One region of the Bacillus rugosus genome, then DNA from elsewhere that is predicted to be linked to it. Evidence: riboswitches for the same ligand, from Rfam matches in the RefSeq annotation. Region 1 holds a riboswitch; the other holds the start of a gene.

The links. Region 1 has a riboswitch for lysine ahead of M0696_RS14260 (aspartate kinase). Riboswitches for the same ligand answer to the same signal wherever they lie in the genome.
Region 2: linked by a shared signal. The riboswitch ahead of M0696_RS16805 (amino acid permease) and the one ahead of M0696_RS14260 (aspartate kinase) in region 1 are both predicted to bind lysine.

The regions. Positions count from the first base shown of each region.
Region 1 is NZ_CP096590.1:2,795,004-2,803,542, reverse strand. It holds gene etfB (electron transfer flavoprotein subunit beta) at 1-143, shown strand, start outside; gene etfA (electron transfer flavoprotein subunit alpha) at 179-1,156, shown strand; gene abfB (alpha-L-arabinofuranosidase AbfB) at 1,370-2,857, shown strand; gene trxA (thioredoxin) at 3,185-3,499, shown strand; gene uvrC (excinuclease ABC subunit UvrC) at 3,635-5,407, shown strand; lysine riboswitch at 5,472-5,651, shown strand; gene M0696_RS14260 (aspartate kinase) at 5,777-7,009, shown strand; gene M0696_RS14255 (YslB family protein) at 7,050-7,496, opposite strand; gene sdhC (succinate dehydrogenase cytochrome B558) at 7,787-8,395, shown strand; gene sdhA (succinate dehydrogenase flavoprotein subunit) at 8,429-8,539, shown strand, end outside.
Region 2 is NZ_CP096590.1:3,293,068-3,301,606, forward strand. It holds gene M0696_RS16785 (ABC transporter ATP-binding protein) at 1-346, opposite strand, end outside; gene M0696_RS16790 (FecCD family ABC transporter permease) at 362-1,372, opposite strand; gene M0696_RS16795 (FecCD family ABC transporter permease) at 1,372-2,571, opposite strand; gene M0696_RS16800 (iron-hydroxamate ABC transporter substrate-binding protein) at 2,623-3,570, shown strand; gene M0696_RS16805 (amino acid permease) at 3,933-5,342, opposite strand; lysine riboswitch at 5,446-5,625, opposite strand; gene sspJ (small acid-soluble spore protein SspJ) at 5,742-5,882, opposite strand; gene M0696_RS16815 (metal-dependent hydrolase) at 6,051-6,533, shown strand; gene M0696_RS16820 (LTA synthase family protein) at 6,633-8,486, shown strand; gene M0696_RS16825 (substrate-binding domain-containing protein) at 8,513-8,539, opposite strand, start outside.

The sequences.
Region 1 (8,539 bases):
AAGAGGATGCCGAACCAAAGATGAAAACCATTGAACGTTTTCTGCCGCCGAAAAAAGAGGCCGGGAAGCTTCTCCAAGGTGAGCCTGCCGAACAGGCAAAAGAGCTTGTCTCATTGCTCCGCAGCGAAGCTAAAGTCATTTAAAGCTTGGACATTCAAAGAAACAGGGGGATGTTAGAATGGGAAAAAAAGTGATTGTACTCGGAGAAATCCGCGATGGAGAATTGCGGAATGTCACCTTTGAAGCATTAGCTGCAGGAAGAACCATTTCAGGCGATGGAGAAGTCATCGGTGTTCTCATCGGAGAAAATGTACAAAGCCTTGCACAGGGGCTTATCCATTACGGAGCAGATAAAGTTTTGACAGCCGAGGATCCGAAGTTGAAAGCTTACACGGCAGACGGATACAGCCAGGTCATGAGGGCCATTATTGACCAAGAAAAACCAGATTCGGTCATATGCGGGCACACGGCAATGGGCAAAGACCTTTCACCGAAGCTCGCGGCCCGGCTGCAAACAGGTTTAATTTCTGATGCTACAGATGTAAGCGTTACCGGAGAGAATGTCGTGTTTACGCGGCCGATTTACTCGGGGAAAGCATTTGAACGCGTCATTTCAACCGATCCGATGATTTTTGCAACGATTCGCCCCAATAATATTCAAGCTTCAGAAAAAGACGCCAGCAGGTCGGGAAGTATCGAAAGCGTTGATGTTTCTCTTACTGACCTCCGTACGGTTATCCAAGAAGTCGTGAAAAAAACAGCGGACGGCGTTGATCTCTCTGAAGCAAAAATTATCGTTGCGGGCGGCCGCGGAGTCAAAAGCAAGGAAGGATTTCAGCCGCTGCAGGAGCTTGCCGAAGTGCTGGGAGCCGCAGTGGGGGCTTCTCGCGGGGCGTGTGACGCTGATTATTGCGATTATGCTCTTCAAATCGGGCAGACCGGGAAAGTCGTTACCCCTGATTTATATATTGCCTGCGGCATTTCGGGCGCCATCCAGCATTTGGCCGGCATGTCCAACAGTAAGGTGATAGTTGCCATCAATAAAGACCCCGAAGCGGATATCTTTAAAATAGCGGATTACGGCATCGTAGGCGATTTATTTGAAGTCGTCCCGTTACTAACTGAGGAATTCAAACAATTAAATATACACGCGTAAAGGAAACCCCGGACTGCTGAAGTTCGGGGTTTTTATATCTTTAAATACATACGTACAAATATAAAATTTAGAAAAAATGTCATTGACATGTACGAACATATATAATATGGTTACTTTAAAAGCGCTTACATTCATGCTGACTCCTCAGGCAAAAGACAGATCACATATTTGACTGTGGTGCTTTTCATATTCGTATGAAAGGAATGATCAGGCATGTCTGAACATCAAGCAGTGATCCAAACAGATATCGTAAAAGGAACCATTAACAAAAATATATACGGTCATTTTGCGGAGCATTTAGGAAGAGGGATTTATGAGGGGATTTGGGTCGGAACGGATTCGAACATTCCCAATATAAACGGAATACGAAAGGATGTCCTAGAGGCGCTCAAGCAGCTGCATATTCCTGTCCTCAGGTGGCCGGGCGGGTGTTTTGCGGACGAATACCATTGGGCAAACGGTGTTGGTGACCGTAAGACGATGCTCAACACGCACTGGGGCGGTACAATTGAATCAAATGAATTTGGAACGCATGAATTTATGATGCTTTGCGAGCTGCTTGAATGCGAGCCTTATATTTGCGGCAATGTCGGAAGCGGAACGGTTCAGGAAATGGCAGAATGGATCGAGTATATGACGTTTGAAGAAGGCACGCCGATGTCAGACTGGAGAAAACAAAATGGAAGAGAGGAGCCTTGGAAGCTGAAATATTTCGGCGTGGGCAATGAAAACTGGGGCTGCGGCGGCAATATGCATCCTGAATACTACGCTGATCTGTACCGGCGTTTTCAAACCTATGTCCGCAATTACAGCGGGAATGAAATATATAAAATTGCAGGCGGCGCAAATGTGGATGATTTTAATTGGACGGACGTGCTCATGAAAAAAGCCGCCGGCCTGATGGACGGATTGAGTCTTCACTATTACACGATTCCGGGTGATTTCTGGAAAGGCAAAGGATCAGCCACAGAATTCACGGAGGATGAATGGTTCATTACGATGAAAAAAGCCAAATACATCGATGAATTGATTCAAAAACACGGCACGATTATGGATCGATACGATCCGGAGCAGCGGGTCGGGCTGATTATTGATGAATGGGGCACGTGGTTTGATCCTGAGCCAGGCACGAACCCTGGTTTCTTATATCAGCAAAACACCATTCGTGATGCGCTGGTGGCAGCTTCTCATTTCCACATTTTCCATCAGCATTGCCGCCGGGTGCAAATGACCAACATCGCCCAAACAGTAAACGTTCTTCAAGCGATGATTTTGACTGAGGGAGACCGGATGCTTTTGACACCGACGTACCATGTATTTGATATGTTTAAGGTACACCAGGACGCTTCTCTTCTAGACACTGAAACAACGTCTGCTGATTATGAATGGAAGGGTGAAACGCTGCCGCAAATCAGTATTTCGGCCTCGAAACATGCAGAAGGCGATATCAATATCACGATCTGCAACATCGATCACCAAAACAAAGCGGAGGCTGAGATCGAGCTGAGAGGCCTTCACAAGACAGCGGACCATTCTGGAGTCATTCTCGCGGCAGAAAAAATGAATGCGCATAACACGTTTGACGATCCTCATCACGTCAAACCGGAATCTTTCAGCCAATACAAGCTCAACAAAAACAAACTGAAAGTAAAACTTCCGCCAATGTCAGTCGTCTTACTCACCCTGCGTGCTGATTCTTGATCGAGCGAGAGCGCCGGAGCTTCATGCAGGCGCTCTTTTTCATGTTTTAAAACAGCTCAGGCAGGGCATGGTAAAGGTACATGACAGTGAAGAGGAGATGTTATTCTATGCTTCGTACCATTCTAATGATCATCGGGGCGATTGTAGTCATTGGGGCGATTATCAGATTTGTGTTTTAATGCAAAGTGACATAACCCATTCAACCCAGATAAACATGAGTAAACCGATTGTGATCAGGAAAAAATAATTTATAAGCATTAAAATAGCGTGAACGAATGGGAGATGCTATACTAAAAATCATCATTTCACAATTGGAGGAATTCAATAATGGCTATCGTAAAAGCAACTGACCAATCTTTCTCAGCTGAAACAAGCGAAGGCGTCGTACTGGCTGACTTCTGGGCTCCTTGGTGCGGACCTTGTAAAATGATTGCACCTGTTCTTGAAGAACTAGATCAAGAAATGGGAGACAAACTGAAAATCGTAAAAATCGACGTAGACGAAAATCAAGAAACAGCCGGAAAATACGGCGTTATGAGCATCCCGACACTTCTTGTGTTAAAAGACGGAGAAGTGGTTGAAACTTCTGTCGGCTTCAAACCGAAAGAAGCGCTTCAAGAGCTTGTAAACAAACATCTTTAATTTTCGGCTGCTTTCATGCCAGAGCGATTCCGATTGAGGGATCGCTTTTTTTATTCGCTAATCGTGAAGCATAGAGAAAAACAAACGTTCGTGATAAACTGGAAACAAAGGATTAAACATAAGGAAGGGTAACATATGAACAAACAACTGAAAGAAAAACTCGCCCTCCTTCCCGATCAGCCCGGGTGTTATCTCATGAAGGACCGGCAGCAGACTGTGATCTACGTAGGAAAAGCAAAAGTGCTGAAAAACAGAGTGCGCTCCTACTTCACCGGTTCTCACGATGCGAAAACACAAAGGCTTGTGACGGAAATCGAGGATTTTGAATATATCGTGACGTCCTCCAACCTTGAAGCGCTTATTTTAGAAATGAACCTGATCAAAAAGCATGATCCGAAATACAACGTCATGCTTAAAGACGACAAAACCTATCCTTTCATAAAACTCACCCATGAACGCCACCCAAGGCTGATTGTCACCCGGAATGTCAAAAAAGACAAAGGGCGTTATTTCGGGCCGTACCCGAATGTACAGGCTGCAAGGGAAACAAAAAAACTGCTCGACCGCCTGTATCCTCTAAGAAAATGCTCCAAGCTGCCGGACCGAGTGTGCCTTTACTATCATCTGGGCCAATGTCTCGCTCCGTGCGTAAAGGACATTTCCGAAGAGACGAACAGAGAACTGGTTGAGAGCATTACCCGTTTCTTAAAGGGCGGCTATAATGATGTAAAAAAAGAGCTTGAAGAGAAAATGCATGAAGCTGCTGAGAATCTTGAGTTTGAACGGGCAAAAGAGCTTCGTGACCAAATCGCCCATATTGAATCGACGATGGAAAAACAAAAAATGACGATGAACGATCTAGTCGACCGTGACGTATTCGCGTACGCATATGATAAGGGCTGGATGTGCGTACAGGTCTTTTTCATTCGCCAAGGAAAGCTCATTGAACGCGATGTCAGCATGTTCCCGCTTTATCAGGAAGCAGATGAAGAGTTTCTCACGTTCATCGGGCAGTTCTATTCAAAAAATAACCACTTCCTCCCAAGGGAAATTTTAGTTCCGGACAGCGTAGATCAATCCATGATCGAGCAGCTGCTGGAAACAAACGTCCACCAGCCAAAAAAAGGCCCGAAAAAAGAACTGCTCATGCTGGCCCATAAAAATGCGAAAATCGCGCTGAAAGAAAAATTCTCCTTAATCGAACGGGACGAGGAGCGCTCAATCAGGGCTGTGCAAAAACTCGGTGAAGCATTAAATATTTATACCCCGCACAGAATTGAAGCGTTTGATAACTCTAACATACAGGGGACAAACCCGGTTTCCGCGATGATCGTGTTTATCGACGGCAAACCGAACAAAAAGGAGTACCGCAAATATAAAATCAAAACCGTTACAGGGCCGGATGATTACGGTTCTATGAGAGAGGTTGTCAGAAGGCGCTATACGAGAGTGCTTCGCGAAAACCTGCCGCTGCCTGATCTGATCATCATTGACGGAGGAAAAGGGCAGATCAACGCTGCAAGGGATGTCATTGAAAATGAACTCAGCTTGGATATCCCGATCGCAGGTTTAGCGAAAGACGAAAAACACAGAACTTCAAATTTACTAATCGGGGATCCGTTGGAGGCGGTGTACCTGGAACGGAACAGCCAGGAATTTTACCTCCTGCAGCGTATTCAGGACGAGGTGCACCGTTTTGCGATCAGTTTTCACAGGCAAATCCGCGGAAAAAGCGCGTTTCAATCCGTATTGGACGATATCCCGGGTATCGGAGAGAAAAGAAAGAAAATGCTGTTAAAGCATTTCGGTTCCGTAAAAAAAATGAAGGAAGCAAGCCTTGAGGACATCAAAAAAGCGGGTGTTCCCGCAGCGGCGGCTCAGCTGCTTTACGATAAATTACAAAAATAATGTTGTCCTTTTAAAAAAGATCTGATAAAATGTGAACTAATTTCATAGTTAGATCGTGTTATATGGTGAAGATAGAGGTGCGAACTTCAAGAGTAAGCCTTTGGAGAATGATGGATTCTGTGAAAAAGGCTGAAAGGGGAGCGTCGCCGAAGCAAATAAAACCCCATCGGTATTATTTGCTGGCCGTGCATTGAATAAATGTAAGGCTGTCAAGAAATCATTTTCTTGGAGGGCTATCTCGTTGTTCATAATCATTCATGATGATTAATTGATAAGCAATGAGAGCATTCCTCTCATTGCTTTTTTTATTGTGGACAAAGCGCTCTTCCTCCTCACCCGCACGAACCAAAATGTAAAGGGTGGTAATACATGGGTCTTATCGTACAAAAATTCGGAGGTACTTCCGTCGGCTCAGTCGAAAAAATTCAAAATGCGGCAAACCGCGCGATTGCAGAAAAACAGAAGGGCCATCAAGTCGTTGTTGTCGTTTCAGCTATGGGAAAATCCACTGACGAATTGGTCGGCCTTGCAAAAGCAATTTCTGACCAGCCGAGCAAACGCGAAATGGATATGCTGCTGGCGACGGGCGAGCAGGTCACCATTTCCCTGCTTTCAATGGCGCTTCAGGAAAAAGGTTATGACGCAGTGTCCTATACTGGCTGGCAGGCGGGAATCCGCACGGAAGCCGTTCACGGAAACGCAAGAATTACAGATATCGACACTTCGGTTTTGGCAGATCAGCTTGAGCAAGGAAAGATTGTCATTGTCGCAGGATTCCAAGGCATGACAGAGGATTGCGAAATCACGACATTGGGCCGGGGCGGTTCAGATACAACAGCAGTTGCTTTGGCTGCCGCATTAAAAGCGGATAAATGTGACATATACACGGACGTGCCTGGAGTGTTTACAACCGATCCGCGCTATGTGAAATCAGCGAGAAAACTTGCCGGCATCTCATACGATGAAATGCTTGAGCTTGCCAATTTAGGCGCCGGCGTTCTTCATCCGAGAGCCGTTGAATTCGCGAAAAATTACCAAGTGCCGTTAGAAGTGCGTTCAAGTACAGAAACAGAAGCGGGAACATTAATTGAGGAGGAATCATCCATGGAGCAAAATTTAATTGTCAGAGGCATTGCGTTTGAAGATCAAATCACAAGGGTAACCATTTACGGGCTGACTGGCGGCTTGACAACCTTGTCTACGATTTTTACAACACTTGCCAAAAGAAACATTAACGTCGATATCATTATCCAAACGCAGGCCGGAGACAATCAGACCGGAATTTCCTTCTCAGTTAAAACAGAAGACGCAGACCAAACCGTTGCGGTGCTTGAAGAGTATAAAGATGCGCTTGAATTCGAGAAAATCGAGACAGAAAGCAAATTGGCTAAAGTATCCATTGTTGGGTCAGGCATGGTGTCAAACCCTGGTGTAGCGGCTGAAATGTTTGCTGTACTGGCGGAAAAAAACATTTTAATCAAAATGGTCAGCACATCTGAAATCAAAGTGTCAACAGTCGTAAGCGAAAATGACATGGTGAAAGCAGTCGAGGCACTGCACGATGCATTTGAGCTTTCAAAACACCCTTCAGCTGTGTCATGACGATCAAAAAGGCGGGACTATGCAGTCACCGCCTTTTTGATTACACTGGGTCTTTCATATCCCATTTCACAGTCAGAACCACTTTATTGGCTCTCTTTTTCACTTGTTCATATGATTCAGCAATCTGGTCATTCATTAATTGAATTTGTTCAGCAATAAAACCAGCTTCAAGCTGAAAGCATGGTTCTTTCTGATGTTTAAGCCGGTTGGAAATAATCGGCCCTTCAAGTTCAAATTCAAGCTCCTGTTTTTTAGCGCTAACGTTGGTAAGGGTTCCCCAGCCTGCTTCTTCAAAGAAGGCCGGAAATTCCTCCCATGATTCAAGAGGAAACTTACGGGCGAGATGTTTCCCTGCCCAATACATCATGGAAGAGTAATCTTGGCCAAGCATATCTGGGAGAACGATCTCTCGTATTAGTTCGTAGGCATAGGCATTCATTTCAATTTCTTTTAGGTTGTCAATAGATGCTTCAAATTTAGACTTCATATCTGTCTCCCCTCTCTCCACGTATATTATAGCCCAAACAGGGGGGAGGATTACAGAATGATCCTGTAATTCTTATGAAAAATTAAACAGAAACATATATTGATAAAATAAAATTTTTGAATCAACTATTCTATTCGGAAAATTATAATTTATGTACGCGTTTTCTTGACGCCCTTTTGAGGGAGGAGTAAAATGAAATTGTCAATAAATCTTAATAAAGTGCTTACAATTGAAAGAAGTGGGGGAAGAGATTTAGCACATTTCGCACTTATCAAACAGGGGGTAAAGTAATGTCTGGGAACAGAGAGTTTTATTTTCGAAGATTGCATTCCTTGCTTGGCGTCATACCGGTCGGCATCTTTCTCATTCAGCATTTAGTCGTCAACCAGTTTGCCGCAAGGGGCGCTGAAGCATTCAATAGTGCTGCTCATTTTATGGATAGTCTGCCTTTCAGGTATGCCTTGGAAATTTTTATTATCTTCTTACCATTAATTTATCATGCAGTTTATGGTGTGTACATAGCGTTTACTGCAAAAAATAACGCAGGCCAATACAGCTATATGAGAAACTGGCTCTTCGTCCTGCAGCGTGTAACCGGTATCATCACCCTCATTTTCGTGAGCTGGCACGTGTGGGAAACCCGTATTGCCGCACAAATGGGCGCTGAGGTCAATTTCGACATGATGGCAAATATTTTAAGCTCTCCGGCTATGCTTGGCTTTTACATTGTCGGTGTTTTATCAACAATTTTCCACTTCTCGAACGGTTTATGGTCTTTCGCTGTTACATGGGGCATCACGGTAACGCCTCGTTCTCAAAGAATTTCGACATACGTTACGCTGATTATTTTTGTTGCACTGTCTTACGTAGGCTTAAAAGCGATTTTTGCATTTGTATAAGAGTACTAGATTACTAGAGGGAGAGGGGCTATCATGAGTCAATCAAGCATTATCGTAGTCGGCGGGGGTCTTGCCGGCCTCATGGCGACAATTAAAGCAGCGGAATCAGGAATGGCGGTTAAGCTGTTTTCCATCGTTCCTGTC
Region 2 (8,539 bases), 500 kb from region 1:
CTTCATCATGTAATCTGCCGAATCCTGATTGATGCGGAAACCTGCCGTACGATACCAATTCGTACACCGTTAAACCGCTCGGCGCTTCCGGTGTCTGCGGCAGAATCGCCATATCTTTCGCAATGTCCTTTGTAGACATTTTATGAATCGCTTTACCATTTAAATAGACAGCACCTGCATGTGAACGCATAATTCTGGACATTGTTTTTAATATCGTTGATTTCCCGCAGCCGTTCGGGCCAATTAAGGTGGTAATTTTCCCTTTAGGAATCGAGATATTTAAATCTTCTACAATCACCCTGTCGCCATAACCGATTCCAAGCTGATCTGTTGATAATGAATTCATAGTTGCCCCCCTCCTCTAATTCGCTTTCATCAATAAATAAATAAAGTAAGGCGCACCTAACACGGAAATGACAAGTCCGACCGGAATTTCTGACGGTGCCAATACATTTCTCGCCAGCGTATCAGCGAGCAAAAACAGAAATGCGCCAATAAAGGCCGAGACCGGTATCAGTGTCTGGTGACGGGGACCGGTAAGCCTTCTTGCCACGTGGGGCGCGATCAATCCGAGAAATGCGATGCCCCCTGCAGCTGCCACGCATGAAGCGGCAAGTGTGACCGCTGCCAGAAGGAGAATTCGTCTTTCCCTTTCAACAGCAGTGCCCAGCCCGCTCGCTAATTGGTCTCCGAGCTGTAAAATGTTCAAATAACGTGCCTTATATAAAGTAAACGGAAGCAGGATCACGATCCAAGGGAGAATCGCCCAGATCATATTCCAGTTCGCCCCCCATATCGAGCCGGATATCCAAACCGCTGCTTGCATAAAATCATGAGGATCCATCTTGAGCTGAAAAATCAGCAACAGGGCGTTAAATCCAGCATTCACACCAATGCCGACTAAAATCAGCCGAATCGGGGTCACACCTTTTTTCCAAGCCAGAAGATAAATGAGAAACGCGGCTAAAATTGCACCCGCCAAAGCACTGAACGGCAGCATAAATGTACCGAAAAAGCTGAGGTCTGAAGCTGATCCTTGAAAAAAGTAAATAAAAAGAACAACAGCAAGAGAACCACCGGCATTAATTCCGAGAATACCGGGCTCAGCCAGATCATTTTGAGATACGCTTTGCAAAATGGCTCCAGCAACAGCGATTCCTGCGCCAACGAGCAAGGAAAGGATGATCCGGGGCAGCCTGAACTCAAATAAAACAAGCTCATCACGCGCCGTTCCTTGGCCGAAGAAGACCTGAAGCGTTTTAAGCGGTGCAATTTTGATGACGCCCAAATTCAGACTGATAAAAAAGACCAGCACGATGAGCAGCAAGGTCACAGCCATCACAAAGAGCGGTTTTTTTGTTTTTGTTTTCATTACAGCCCTCTCCTTTCACGGCGTGCCAAATAAAAGAAAAAGGGAACGCCGATGAGAGAAGTCAGCGCGCCTACAGGCGTTTCAAAGGGCGCGTTTACGAGTCTTGCCGCAATATCAGCAAACACAAGCAAAACAGCGCCGAGTACCGCCGAGCAAGGAATAATCCACCGATAGTCCACACCGACCAAAAAACGGGTAATATGCGGAATGATCAACCCGATAAATGCGATGGTGCCGGCTATGGAAACCGCAGCTCCCGTCAAAATCACAACGACAAGCATGCCAACCAGTTTCACCGCTGATGTATATTGTCCAAGCCCTTTCGCCAGCTCGTCACCGAGACTTAACACTGTCACTGACCGGGCGATGATCAACGCCAGCGTTAAACCAACGGCCCCTGCGAGAAGCAAAAGCTGGACCCCTGACCATTTCACGCCCGCTACTCCGCCTGCGTACCAAAAACTGATATCCTGAGCGACATCAAAACGGATTGCAATAGCGGTTGAAATGCCCGTAAAGAAATAGGTAACAGCCGTTCCTGCGAGAGCAAGTTTTACAGGCGTAAGCCCGCCCCTTGAAAACATGCCAATGCCCATTACCGTCGATGCCCCCAGACCCGCTCCGGCAAAGGACCATAGCACAAGCCCCATAGCAGAAAGTCCGGGAAAAAAGGCAAATGCAATCGAAACGGCAAACGCGGAGCCCGATGTAACGCCCATAATCGAAGGCTCTGCCAAAGGGTTTCTCGTCATCCCCTGCATGATCGCTCCCGACACTGCTAACAATGCGCCGACAAGTGCGGCAGCAGCCGTTCTCGGCAGCCGAAGATCGTGTATAATTTGGTGGGACGTCTCTGTCGGCTGAAAATGAAAGATGGCGTCCCACACAGTGCGCAAATGAATATCCGCTGCACCGAGGGATATGGATAAAAGCGCGCCAAGGCATAGTAAGCATATCCCTGCAATAAGGACAATGACCGCGCCATAAGACCTTGACGTCCATTGGATTTCTTCTGATGTGCTCTGTCTATTTTTCTTTTGACTCAACAGCCGTACTTCCTTTCCGATACTGATAATGATTATCAATTGCTGTTCCAGTATATCACTTTTTTCCGCTGATTTAATAGAGCGTTTTAAACAAAAATGAGAATATAATTGCAAAAATATCGTGTCAACAGGCTCTTGCGATGGTATAATCACATTGATAATGATTCTCTTTATCATCTATTTTCCAGAAAGAAGGTATGAGATATGACCCATATATACAAGAAATTCGGAGCCGCATTCTTTGCCCTGCTATTGATTGCAGCGCTTGCAGCCTGCGGAAATAACTCAGAAAGCAAAGGCTCTTCCTCTGATTCAAAAGACGATGAAACCATTACATACAAGGCTGAAAACGGAAATGTGAAAATTCCTAAACATCCTAAACGGGTGGTTGTCATGGCTGACGGCTACTACGGATACTTCAAAACACTGGGCATCAACGTCGTCGGTGCGCCTGAGAATGTATTTAAAAACCCTTACTACAAAGGAAAAACCGATGGTGTTACAAACATCGGAGACGGCACTTCCGTTGAAAAAGTCATTGATTTGAATCCTGACCTGATTATCGTCTGGACAACACAAGGCGCTGATATTAAAAAGCTTGAAAAAATCGCGCCGACTGTCGCAGTTAAATATGATAAACTCGATAACATCGAACAGCTGAAAGAATTCGCGAAAATGACGGGAACTGAAGACAAAGCAGAAAAATGGCTGGCTGAGTGGGATAAAAAAGTGGCGGCAGCTAAAACAAAAATCAAAAAAGCCGTCGGTGACAAAACAATTTCCATTATGCAAACGAACGGAAAAGACATTTACGTATTCGGTAAAGATTTCGGTAGGGGCGGGAGCATCATTTACAAAGACCTCGGCCTGCAGGCTACAAAGCTGACTAAAGAAAAATCCATTGACCAAGGCCCTGGATATACAAGTATTTCGTTAGAGAAGCTCCCTGACTTCGCTGGAGATTATATTTTCGCAGGCCCATGGCAATCAGGCGGTGACGATGGTGGCGTATTTGAGAGCTCCATTTGGAAGAACCTTAACGCCGTTAAGAATGGCCATGTCTATAAGATTGACCCGATTGGCTTCTATTTCACAGACCCGATTTCATTAGAGGGCCAACTGAAGTTTATTACAGAAAGCTTAACAAAATAAACAAAAGAGCCGCCTACCTGCGGCTCTTTTTCCATTCAATAAAGGGACCGGCTCATTTTGACCACATGGGATATTTTCTTACTCAATTCATCTTAAGCTGTATCATCATCGCGATCAGTTTTTTAACAGGCTCTATATCGGAAAACCTTTTTCTCATGTGCTCTTGGTATTTTTCTTAGTGCTCATTCTGTTTGATTTGCTGGAGAGACTGAAAAAACGGTTTTTGCCTATGCGATTATCCGCAAAGGTTTTTCTCTCTATTTCAGCTTTCCTGTCAGCTATTTTAACGATTGGATTCCTAACAGGAGAAATTGTCATTCGATAAAAAAAGACACCTGAGAAGCAAATCAGGTGTCTTTTGTTTATGCTTGTTTTTCTTTCTGAAACTTTTTAACCACAAATGGATAAACAATCAAGCCGACAAAGAATAAACCGATGCCGAGAATAAATGTCGTTAAATCTGCTGTGCCTGTTACAATAACAAACACGGAGTATGCACACGCCAGTATCGCGATCAATCCGTCTCTTACACGGGAGCCTTTCAGCTGGTCGTATGTTTCACCTTTGATGACAAGCTTCAAGCTGTAAATCGCTGATACCAAATACGGAATTAAATACGCAAGCGTTGCCGCTGTCGTTAAAAACGTAAATGCGTCACTTATTGTCCGGGAAATAACCGAGAAGATGAAGACCTGTGACATAACGTTTGTAATAATGAGTGCTATAATCGGACTTCCCTTTTTATTCGTTTTTGCAAAGAATGCCGGGAAATCTCCTGCTTTAGCGGCTTGGTATGGAACCTCAGAGCCAAGCAAAATCCAGCCAAGCATCGTTCCGAATAAACAAAGGATAGCCAAAAGTGCCATAATCACGCTTCCCGCGTTTCCGACAATTGCATACAGTACATCAACGAACGGTTTTTCAGAGCCGACAAGCTTATCATGCGGCAGAACACCCATCGTAATTAACGTCACAATAATATAAATGCTCAAGGCAATCAGCAAGCCGGTAATTGTTGCACGTTTCACATCACGCTGAGAGCGCGCACGGCCGGACAGGATAACCGCTGATTCAATTCCGACAAACGCCCACAGTGTAGAAATCGCCGCGTTATGAACCTGTCCTCCAATTCCAATGCTTGTGCCGTTTTCTCCTTGAACCGGGAAATAAAAATGATCGAATAATGTCGTTTGAAACACAAATAATCCGGCAACGATAAAGAAGACAAACCCTAATACTTTAGAAAGCGTTGTAACAAAGTTCAATTTACTTGCACCGTTAATGCTTGCAACAAGAATCGTGTGCGTTCCCCATAACAAGATCGTACATACAGCAAACGTCAGCAATTGGCCGAGTGTCACCACTTGCCCGCCGATCGAAAACATTTCACGTTTATCAACTAAGATCGGGAAGAACGAAGTCAAGTAACCGGCGAGACTTGTAATGATCGCCACGTTACTGATCCAGCTCGCCACCCAATAGCCCCACACCATTGTGAAACCGGCAGCGTTCCCTTTCTTCGGATCAGAGAACAGCGCTCTTGCATAACTTTGCGGTCCCGCTGTCAGCTCAGGCTTACGAATGGACAAATGCCCGAAGACAAGTGCAATCATCAGCACGCCGCCACCTGTCAAAAGCCAGGCGGACGTGGCGCCAAACGGACTCGCGATTGAAGCAAGCGAGCTCGGTAAGGAGAAAATTCCTGATCCAACCATATTTCCAACGACAAACGCCGTTAATAACCAAAAACCCCATTTTTTCGTCTGTTCCATTCCAGTACCTCCATGATTCTTTGTACGGACCAGACCCCGAGATCATGTAAACGCAAAAAAAGCCTGAACAAAAGTCCATGCTTAAAGAAACACACACCCTTGATCTCCGGATAGCCCTCCGCGAAAAAGCACGCGGCAGTCCTGCACTTATTCAGATACAGTCCCAGCATAGAGAAGGATCGGCTTTCTCCACACTTCGGCGCTGATGCCTTTTACACATGTTTAACAGCTCCTGTCAGCCTGGCATGTGTTACTCATCATCCGCGCAACCTCTACCTCACTGAGAAAGAGTGAGGATTTAATTATTTAGTTACTCCCAGAAGGTTATCAAAGAAAGAATGATCTGTCAAAGGGAACAGATGGAAAATACGGATAGAGCCAAGCCCTATCCGCATGTGGTTATCGGTTATTTTTCTTTTTTTGCACAGCTTCTTGAAGCGGATCATCTTTTAGAGCTGAACCGGCATCTTCAAGAGCTCCCTGGATTACGTTTTTTTCTTTTTCAGAACGTTTTCCTTTATCTTTATTAAAGAAACCCATTCGTATCACCTCTTTATAGAAAATAGGTACATGTTTAAGATGCCTTTTTCCTTGAAAAATTATGCGAGAAATTTTTTATCGTCCAAAGTCCTGTTGATCAAACATACATTCTCTTGATATATTTGTAATTCAGAGATTTTTTGCAAAAGATAAAAGGAGAAGCGGGAAATGACAGGAAAAACACACATCATGGGAGGCATCGCTTCTTGTACGGCAGCGGCTTATTATTATGGATTTGATCCAGTGCTTATGGCTGCGTCAGGCGCGGTTGGGGCATTGATACCCGATATCTGCCACACACAAAGCAAAATCGGGAGAAGACTTCCTATTTTATCGAAAGTGGTCAGCTCCGTTTTTGGCCACCGAACCTTTACGCACAGCCTGCTGTTTCTGCTCATCATGTTTTTTATCACAGCCACATATATTCCAGATAAAAACATATCAACCGGGCTGATGATCGGGATGGCGAGCCACTTGATTCTTGACGCTTGGACGGTGAACGGAATCAAATTATTATTCCCTTCAACGATCCGCGTGCGGCTCCCACTATATATGAAGACAGGCAGTTTTTCCGAGCAGCTAGTGTTAGCCGGCCTGACAATTGCTTCTTGTTACTACTTTTATATGCTGTTTCATGGACGCATGTTTTAAACGTGAGAGCTGACACTTGTCTGAACGGGCTGTTTTTAGTAGGTTTTACATAAGAAGCATTACATGCAGATGATCAAGAAAACGTGAGGAGCCATATTAATGAAAGGAACCTTTTTTTACAATCAGCGGTTTTTATGTATTTCGATCGTATTCATGTGGATCAAAACGTATGCGATCTATAAACTCGGCTTTGATTTACAGATCGATTCTTTGTTGGAAGAGCTGATGTTGCTGATCAATCCGCTCAGCTTTATCCTTCCTTTATTCGGGATCGGCCTGCTTCTGAAAGAAAACAAGCAGCGGGTCTTTTTGCTGATTGCTAATTTGGTTCTGACTGTAATCTTGATTTCCAATACGATTTTTTATGGCTTTTATATTGATTTTATTACCATCCCGGTTTTGTTTCAGGCCAGTAATATGAGCGATATGGGCAGCAGTGTAAAAGAACTGTTCAATCCTCTGTTTATCGCTCTGTTTGCGGATTTGGTTTTTCTGCTGCTGCTTGCCCGAAAAGAAAAACACCCGCAGACAAAAGCCGCACCCCGCACGATCAAACGGTACTATGCAGCTTCCTGCGGCATGATTTTATGTACCCTGGCACTTGCAGAAGTACAGCAGCCGAAGCTTTTGGCACATTCCTTTGACCGGGAAATGCTCGTCAAAAGCATTGGCCTGTTTCAATTCCATATCTACGATACGATTTCTCAGACTGTTAATATAAGCGCGAAAGCATTTGCGGATGAAGACAGCATGACTGGGATTAAAAACTACACAGAGGCTGATTACAGCAAGCCTGATCAAAGCAAATTCGGTCTGGCAAAGGGGCGCAACGTCATCTTTGTGACACTTGAATCGACCCAAAGCTTTGTTTTGAATGAAAAGGTAAATGGAAAGGAAATTACCCCATTTATGAATGATTTCATCAAAAAAAGCTATTACTTTGATCATTTCTATCAGCAAACCGAACAAGGCAAAACTTCTGATTCAGAATTCATTGTCGCTAACTCGCTGTATCCTTCCCTAAGCGGGGCTGTCTTTTTCACGAAAAGCGACCATCAATTTCATACGATGTACAAATCGCTGAAACAGCATGATTATTATTCAGCCATCTTTCACGCCAACCATAAAACATTTTGGAACAGGGATGTGATGTACGATACATTTGGGATTGACCGTTTTTTTGATGTTGATGATTTCCATGTCACTCCCGGGACATCGACAAGCTGGGGCTTAAAGGATAAGGAATTTTTAGAGCAGTCAGCCGGAAAGCTGAAAAGCCTGCCGCAGCCGTTCTACAGCAGTTTCATCACGTTAACGAATCATTTTCCGTTTGAGATTGATGAAGAGGATCAGCTGATAGATGAGTTCGATTCAAGCAGTGACCTGTTAAACCGTTATGTGACAACGGTGCGCTATGAAGATGAGGCATTAAAGCATTTTATCAAAAAACTGAAGAACGAAGGCTTATACGAAAATTCGATGATCGTATTTATGGGAGATCATTACGGGATTTCAGAAGCCCATAACGATGCGATGGCTGAGTTTTTAGGAAAAAATGAAATCACGCCATATGACAACGTTCAGCTTCAGCGGGTGCCGTTTATCATACATATCCCGGGAATCACCGATCAAAAGCCGGAAACCATCTCTGATGCCGGAGGGCAGGTTGACGTCAGGCCGACACTGATGCATCTGCTTGGCATTGAGACAAAAGGCGATATTCAATTCGGCAATGATTTGCTGTCCAGCGACCGCACCCCATTTGCCGTTCTACGAAACGGCAGCTTTATTACGAACGATTATGTATACACGAAAAACACGTGCTACAGCCAAAAAACAGGTGAAGTGCTGGAAGATCAAAATGCGTGCCTCCCTTATAAGGAGAAAGCTAACGAAGAGCTGTCTTTCTCTGATAAAATCTTAAACGGTGACCTGCTCCGTTTTTATGAATAAAAAATCCCTCTTTACAGAGGGATTTTTTACGTTTCAAACATCACTTTACCGGT